Regions from separate parts of the Paenibacillus sp. FSL R10-2796 genome, predicted to be linked through region 1. Evidence: riboswitches for the same ligand, from Rfam matches in the RefSeq annotation. Region 1 holds a riboswitch; the other holds the start of a gene.

Region 1 (4,531 bases):
CTCTGGAATTCTCTGTGCTTTTATTGGCGTCGAGTTTTCCATCCTCTTTAATGGTTGATGCTATTTTCGTAGCTACATTGTTGTAATAAAGATCGTAATAACCGTTAGGTACTGTATAGTTCGCCCGTGCCAGAGAAAGGATCGACCATTCTCCGCTGCCTGTTCCAAACGTTGGATTCTTTACAGTATTTAAAATATAAGCAAGGCTTTTATTTAATTGTTGTTTGGCTACAACAGTAGTAGGTTGTTCTAATTGTACATCATTCATATCAAAGAGACGGTTGCTATGATTGATCAGACGATCATAGGACACAAGAGCATACGTACCTTGGTCCGTTGCCATATTGTCTACTTTGCCTGTGAGGATATGCTTAAATCCACCCTCAGGTGCAGCAAAGCTAAGTAATGCATCAATAAGCGAATTTCCACTTTTAACAAATCTAGCGTCAGTGTGCGGATCTACACCTACACCAGTTAAGGCTACAATTACCTGCGAGATACTCTCGCTGCTAGTGCTTCCCCAGCTTGTAAATCCGCCTTGATTGTTTTGGTTATCGGACAGCCATTGGATGGCCCGATCCACGGCGGCTTTTACATCATCACGGGATGCATAATAAGGTGCAAGAGCTTGCATCGCCATCGCAGTCATATCGACATCGGCTTTGGTTACGCCTAATGCCCAGCCACCAGCTTCTGCTGTACCTTTTTTAACCTCTTTATCTAAAATATACTGAACTAGTTTTTCTCTTGTGGTCTGTTCTGTAACTCCATCAACTACAGGAATCTCATAGTTATGGCTATCTAACGCAATCAGAGCAAAAATCGGACCATTATTGCCTTGCTTTTGGATATATTGATAATCAGCCAGTGCTTTTCTCAGATCATATCCCGCAACATTTGTGATATCTTTTCCGATAGAGGTAAGTCCTAGAATCGCTCTGGAATTCTCTGTGCTTTTATTGGCGTCGAGTTTTCCATCCTCTTTAATGGTTGATGCTATTTTCGTAGCTACATTGTTGTAATAAAGATCGTAATAACCGTTAGGTACTGTATAGTTCGCCCGTGCCAGAGAAAGGATCGACCATTCTCCGCTGCCTGTTCCAAACGTTGGATTCTTTACAGTATTTAAAATATAAGCAAGGTTTTTATCTAACTGTTGTTTGACGGCAACTGTAGTTTCCAGTTTGTAAGTAACCTGATAAGTTACATTTGTTTTGTTTCCAGCTCCGTCAAGAGCCGTTACAGTAATTACATTACTGCCTGAATTCAGAGTAGCTTTGTACTCCCCATTTGCAGGTGATAAAGTAACTCCATTCAGCTTCACTTCTGGAGTAATGTCACTATATACATTGTCTGTGACAGCTACTTTGAAGCTTATTTCTTTATTGGATACTTCCTGTTTATCTTGTATGCCACTTACTGTAATAACAGGGGGTTCTATGTCTAATGCATTATTAAGACCGACAAGCGCATGATCTACACTTATTTGAGAGCTTGCCATGTTTTCGAGCACGGAATAGGCTTCATAAACTGCCGATTGCACTACTGGTCTGTCCAAAATAGTTTCTTTATTAGGGGCACTGTTAATCTCGGCGATTTCCGCAGTTAAAGCATCCTTATTGGCAAGTTGAACTGGGATTTCCCCCCAGCCGCCAAGATCAGAACCATAGCCATAAGTGGTGAACTGAGTTCGAATGATGTCACCGTCTTGAGGCTTATAATCGGTCATCCCAAACGGAGGAAACACATTATTTACTGCATACATCCAACCCGACATGGAGGTGTAGTCAAACTGACTTAACCACTCGGGGTCTGCTTTAGTGCCGACTGTATTCCCATCGGCTGAAATCATATCTAAAATATATTGTGGAATATTGACTTCGCTTCTGCCACTATCTTTAACTTCTGATAAATAAAAACCACTATCTATATTTCCTAAATATCTATAATTCCCATCACCTAGCGCACGTGTTATTAAAGATGCGCCATTATCGCCTTCATAAATCGGAACTTTAATAGGTTCCTTAATATACCCTTGGCCTAAGGTGAATTTCTCTACGGATACAGATACATACCCTTTAAGGGTAGAGCTTGCTCCATCTGCTTGAGCCGGGATTACACTTGTAGAGAATGTCGTAATAAATACAGCTACAATAAGTAACCACGCTAAAAACTTATTTTTCTTCATTTTTCCATAACCCTTCCCTTCATACCTATGATAAAAAACAGAATAAACTTTCTCATAACCACAAAAAAACCACTCAACATAAACGTCAAGAGGTTAAGATAGTGAACCACAGTAATAGCTGGCAAACACTATTCAAGCACCTCTCTATCGATCGTAGAGTTTGATGGTGTAACAGAAAAAGGCAGATATTCTGGCTCAAGTATCATCACCCTTGCTGCCTTCCCAGTTTCCCAGTGGCATTTTGCAAGGACTCCTCTTTCACAGCGGCGGGACCGCGCGGGATTCACACCCGCTTTCCATTTAACCAATCTATGATTGTACTTCCGCAACATTCATAGTTGGCACCTATTTCTAATTTTAAATTTTCATGCTTCATCATATCTAATATATATGCTTTTGTCATGTTATATTTCTTTTTTGTATAACGGGCAGCTAGAGATAATCCTATTGAATAACCAATTTCTACGAGTAGGGTTATTCAAATAATTTCTTTATCCAACTGTGGGGTAAATTAATTTAAATCACTAATTCTTATATGAATTTACCACAAATTAGTAAGGTACTCGCTAAGTGTATTCTATGTTAGGGTATATTAAGAAAGCGTTTACAAAATAAAACTGGAGGTGTTTGTGTTCATCTAACCACCGAGTACAGCGTCAAAACCAGGTCCAAGCATCCTAAATTTATCTCACAAAGGAGAATTCAATGACTACGCGAATCCAGAAATCCTTCTTATCATTGACACTTGTCACCGCTCTTCTGCTCTCTCTGTTCTCATCCATGGCCGCAGCTGCAACTAAGGACGAGCAACAAGCTAAGGCAGCGCCAAAGAGTAAGATCCAATCCTATGTAGACGAAATGCAGCCCGGATGGAACCTTGGCAATACTTTAGATGCTACAGGTGAGGATGAAACCTCCTGGGGCAATCCACGTGTGACCCAAGATCTTATTAAAAAGATCGCCGCTCAAGGCTATAAAAGCATTCGGATTCCTGTGACCTGGGATACTCACATGGGTGCGGCACCAGACTATACCCTAGAAAAGGCCTACCTCGACCGTGTGGAAGAAGTTGTCGGCTGGGCACTGGACGCCAAGCTTTATGTCATGATTAATGTCCATCATGATTCCTGGCTATGGGTAAGCCATATGGAAGAAAAACACGATGAAACGCTGGCACGTTATAATGCAGCCTGGACTCAAATTGCCGATCGCTTCAAGGACAAATCCGATAAGCTGATGTTCGAGAGCATAAATGAACCTCGGTTCACCGATGGTGGAAGCACAGACGAAGCAAAAATGGAGCAAATGCTTACTGAACTTAATAACTCTTTCTATCAAATCGTGCGGAAATCCGGTGGGAAAAACGACCTCCGCCCACTTGTATTACCTTCATTAGAGTCTTCACCTACGCAAACAAGAATGGATCATCTCTATAAGACGATTACGGCTCTGAACGATCCAAATATTATTGCGACCGTTCACTTCTATGGCTTCTGGCCGTTTAGTGTGAACATTGCCGGCTACACCACATTTGAAAAAGATACAAAAAATGATATCACTCAAACTTTTGATAACGTTTACAATACATTTGTAGCTAAAGGCATCCCTGTCATCGTCGGCGAATTTGGTTTATTAGGTTTCGATAAAGACACGGGTGTGATTGAACAGGGCGAGAAGCTTAAATTCTTCGAGTATCTGACTTATTATTTGAAAGAAAAGAAAATGACTTCCATGCTCTGGGATAACGGGCAGCATTTCAACCGTAAAACTTATAAGTGGTCTGATCCTGAACTCCACAATGTATTAATGTCTGGTCTGAAGGAGCGTTCCTCCAGCACCGAAAGCGATTTGGTCTACCTAAAAAAAGGTGCACAAATCAAAGATACCAAGGTTAAGCTAAACCTGAACGGCAATAAGCTAACCACCATTAGTGCCAACGGAAAGTATCTGACCAAAGGTAAAGATTACACCTTAAATGGTGAGGAGCTTACCCTCAAAGCCAGCCAACTCAAAAAGCTCACAGCTTCCCAAAAATACGGTGAAAATGCCGTGCTGACTCTGAAATTCAACAAGGGTGTTGCGTGGAGACTTAAGGTCATTGTGTATGACACAGCTAAATTAAGCGATGCAAAAGGCACGACTGAATCCTTTGCCATTCCGACCACCTTTAATGGTAACCAGCTTGCCACAATGGAAGCTGTATATACCGCTGGTGGCAATGCAGGTCCGCAGGACTGGACTCCATTTAAGGAATTCGGCAATACCTTCTCACCTTCTTATAACACTAAAGAAATCAAGCTGCTTCCCGCGTTCTTTAAAGATGTTAAAGACGGCGAGGTAATC
Region 2 (4,531 bases), 170 kb from region 1:
CGGTTCGTTTTATACTTCCATCCGCTGCTTGGGCCTCCATCAAATTCAGCCAACCCGTCAATAGATTTCACGTAGATGCTTCCAGCGTTGCCGGATGATACTACCTTAGTCCCTAATTGACTGACTAGTAAGCTATAAGCCGTTTCGCCCTCTTTTAGAGCTACTGTTGTACTGGCTAGGATGGTTCCTTTCCGGCTATCTCCAATCACTGAGAGGGTAGCGGTAGCTTTTGCTGGAGCAATAACAGACGATCCGACAGTCAGAGACTGAGTATAACGCGCTACGCTCGGTACGCTATCTTTAGCATAACCGGTAACAGTTATTGTATAGCTATTTGCTGGGAGACCCCCATCAACAACAGCCATACCTTGTTCATTCGTGATTACCTTCTTATCACCAACCGAAACCTGCACACCTGCAGCCGGTGAGATAACCGGATCAGAAGTGAAGCTTTCCTGATTCCACACCCACTTTTTCTGTGAAACCTTTACAGTAAAAGCTTCATTAGCTTTTGGGTGTGATGGGGAAAGCACCACAGCATCTACAACCTGTGTATTTTCTCCTGCATAATAGACAAGCACACGATCGGATTCCTGTAGTTCGAACGCATCCATACCCACACTTGGATATATCCACTCCCCGCCGCGTGATACCACGAAGCTCCACCATCCGTCGTAAGTACCTTGCGAAACTCCATGGATACCTGATACAAAGTTGCCATAAGACGATTTGGTGATATCTACTTTAAAATCATCGGTAGACCCTAGTTGTTGCAACGCTTCAAGGGCATTGGAGGCTTTCAAAGTCCCCTCACTAATCAACCCTTCCGGGCCTTCAACGGTTAGCGAAGCTGTTACATTCTTAGAAATCACTTTTAGAGCTTTTGTATATTTAGCAATCGTTGGGGCTTTGCCTTCACGGTAGCCAGTTACAGTCAGTGTATAGTCACCTGCGGGCACATTTCCTGAGAATACGGCCTCACCTTTAGCATTCGTCGTTACCTTGTGAGCTCCAATTTGGACCTGAACACCCGCAGCTTTTGCAGTTACAGGAGAGGAAGTGTTCGTAGCAGCGTCCCATTTCCACGTCTTACTAGTTACAGTGACGGTAAAAGAATCGCCCTCTTTAAGATTTGCTTTGGAAAGCGTAACGGAATCCACAAGCTTAGTGTCATCTCCGGCATAATAAACCAGTACCTGATCTGAATCTTTAAGTACAAAATCACTCATGCCTACATCGGGATTAATCCATTTTCCGTCACGTGATACAACATACATCCATCCGTCATAACCACCAAAGCTTCCAGCAACAATATTTCCAATGCCAGTCACATAACTGCCTGAAGGATTCGTGATCGGCAAGTTCGTTTGAAGCGCCAGCTTCTCTAACGCTCCAAGTGCGTTGCCAGCATAGGCGTACCCTTGTGCCAACGTAGCCCGTGGTCCCTCAATCGTTACAGGGGCGTAGATGAGTGAGCTCTGAATGGAGGATTTGGAAAAATCGTATAGCTTACTGTTGCTTCCTTTATACAGCAAATTATAGGCAACCAGCGCCTGAAGCCCTTGCTCTGTCGCCAGAATATTACTGCTTCCACCACGGCTATGGGTGAAGCTACCATCAGCTAGACGATAGCTAAGCAGGTTCTCCATTAGATCCACTTTGTTTTTGGTGTATTCTAATCCACTAGGATCAACTCCGAAGGATGTGAGTCCAAGGATTGCTTGTGCGCTACTTTCAGCACTGTCACCGTAACCCCCATGGCTATCTTGAGCTGCAGATAACCAAGCTACGGCTTGTAGCCCTGCTAAGTAGGCTTCGGGATTATTTTTATGTGCCGCCAGAGCCGTCAAGGTTATCGCTGTCATATCAGGCTCACTTGCGCCTGAGGTTAGTGCAAAGCCCCCATCCGGATTCTGTTTGGAGAGAATCTCCGTAAGGAGCTTATCCGCCGTCCATTTCGCGTCACTTGGGATATTATATTTACCAGAATCCAGCGCAAGTAAAGCATATACCGGATTATTAAGCGTCTGTTCACTGATCTTGCTATTATTATAAATTTTCTCAATCAGATTATAGCCAGGAGTCGTTCCGTTACCAGCAAAGCTAGTAGGATCTGCACCAATCGCTCTCACTGCGAGCACGATTCGAGCATAATCGGTTACATTGGTGAAATCGCCAGATGCATCCTTTACTTTTTTCTCAAGCTCTGAAAGGTAACTAGCCGGCAGCTTGTACCCTGCTTGCGCTAATCCAATGGCTTGCCAATCCGATTGCACGCCACCTTTCAAGAGATATTCTGCAGCCGCATAAGTCGCATCCGCAACATTAATCCGCTCCGCGGCAGTTGCCTCCAGACCGGCGCCAGCGCTCGCTTCTGCAAATATTTGTCCCGCCGGAGCAAGAGATGTTCCTAGAATTGAAATGACCATGAATAAGGCCAGCCCAAGTGCTACAAACTTGGAAGACATGATTTTCTTCATTGTTTAACCTCTTTCTGTATAAGAATGGGTACTGCCGGGAATAAGACGCATAACATAAAGACCGCCCCTTTGGAGGGCGGTCAGGGAAGATTACAAATTGAGGCTGCGGCGCTTGTTTCCTGCCAACAGTCCATCTGTATATGTTCCACATTCTTACCCCACGAAGAATAGAAACGCTCACGAAAAAGGCAGGTCTCCTGGCTAATGCTTCATCGCTGTTCTTCACCTTCCCACCCTACCTTCGGGGCAGTGGCTTATAGAAGAAACGCTCCGCACATACAGTGGCGGGACCGCGCCGGACTCTTGCACCGGACTTCCCTTTTAAGCAGACGACTAGATTGATAGAGTCTGCACCTTTTCCAGTATGTAGTATCTTATTTTGACATCCATAATCATATCTATTAATACATAGCATGTCTATAGAAAAGCTTAGTATGGGCAGCAAAAAAATGAACAGCAATACGCCACCTTCCGGTAGTTATTGCTGTTCAGAAAGCTTGTTATTCGACTGTTCCATCCGGACTTGCAGTCGGGGAGGGTTCAGCACTTGAATCAGAAGCTGGTGGAATATTAGGATCGGGATCTACGATCAATGTAAATCTTCCGGCTTTGATCATACTTTTCTCTAGAATTGTCGCTCCAGACTCCAATGTAACCTCAACCTGATAGGAAGGTTGTTCACCTTCAGTCACAGCTGTTGCGGAAGGCAACCCAGTGCTGTTCTCAGTATCAGAGGAAGGCGTAGTGGACGGAGAAGCATCAGCTACAGCGTTAGTAGAGTCTGCACCTTCTGCTGTTCCTCCAGTAGTGCCAGCGGCATCTGACTCGTCAGCAGCGTTTCCCTCATCCGTCCCATCCGTTGACGGCACTGGACAAGTCCCATTTGTAGCAGCGACCTTAAAGCTTTTATCTATCTCTGTAGACGAAGACATTAAACTAACCTCAGTCGGTTTAAACTGCACACAGTCATCTGCACTTGCGAAGGTGAACACCAATATGCTGCTCCCCTTATCTCCTTCGACGCTCTGATCCTTCAAGTATACTGAAGCCGGAGGCAGCATATTGCCTGCACTCTGAACAGGGGTCGGCTCAGGGCTTGTCCCCGGCAGAGCCGTCTTCGTATCATCCGGACGCAGCATACTGAATACGATAATTGCAATAATCACCAGAATACCCGTAATGGAGCCGGAGATTAAGAGTCGAAATCGGCTGCGGCTGATCCAGCGCGCCAGCGGGGAAGCCAGTTGGGAGCGGGCTTCATTGTACACATTTTGCAGAGCAGGCCGAGCTGCCGCGACATAGTTCTTTCGGAATTCCCGATTCTTGAACGCTTCACGATCACTGCTCAGGAAATACTTCAGAATCGCCTTACGGTAACCCGGTTGCAGCTTTTTATTCGAAACCGTAAATAAAGGATTGCCTTGCGACCAAGCAAAAAACCGATAGATGATTTCTTTGTCGGAACCGGCTTTACGCTTTAACAGCTCCAGAAGCGCATCGTAATCCAGCGGACCCCTTTCACGCTGAGTTGTATAGTAAAAGGCTAGCGGAAGCCGTTCAAAGGGTTCCAGAACACGCGCCTCTTTTAGCAAACGACGACCCAGTAGCTGCACATCGTCTAGTTCCTGCGGAGACAATCCTGTAAAAATCTCCTCATTCGGCTTCTCTTCACCAAACCAGCGGTAAGCGGCACGCAGCGCATTCTCTTTCTGCTTGCTAATCCTATCCAGTGGCGGCTGCCAATCGACAACATTACCATACCGTAAAAAAACTACCTCCAGAAGCTCCTCCTGCGTCATATCAGAAAGCGATAAGCGGTTCAGTAAGAATCTATCTGCTGAAGCAGCAAGATCCTGCATTAGGGAGAGTGCCTTAGGAGCAACTCCTGTTCCTTTGCGGCGATCTTTTTCTGCCTTATCTACAATTTCATGAATTTCCGCCACAGAAGCCACCGGATCATGCTCCAGCTGGAGCTTTTCTAGCAAATAATCCTTCACAGCATTTTGAGCAAAAGACTGCTCTAACGCCACTGGCAGGAACCGCCCCCAATG

The links. A riboswitch is a leader RNA that binds a small molecule or an ion and turns the genes downstream of it on or off. The one in region 1 is predicted to bind cobalamin.
Region 2: another riboswitch for cobalamin. It lies ahead of NST58_RS05115 (DUF4430 domain-containing protein); the one in region 1 lies ahead of NST58_RS04450 (S-layer homology domain-containing protein).

Annotation. Positions count from the first base shown of each region.
Region 1 is NZ_CP150178.1:982,514-987,044, reverse strand. It holds gene NST58_RS04450 (S-layer homology domain-containing protein) at 1-2,188, opposite strand, end outside; cobalamin riboswitch at 2,351-2,552, opposite strand; gene NST58_RS04445 (cellulase family glycosylhydrolase) at 2,894-4,531, shown strand, end outside.
Region 2 is NZ_CP150178.1:1,151,556-1,156,086, reverse strand. It holds gene NST58_RS05115 (DUF4430 domain-containing protein) at 1-2,480, opposite strand, end outside; cobalamin riboswitch at 2,650-2,853, opposite strand; gene NST58_RS05110 (glycosyltransferase) at 2,981-4,531, opposite strand, start outside.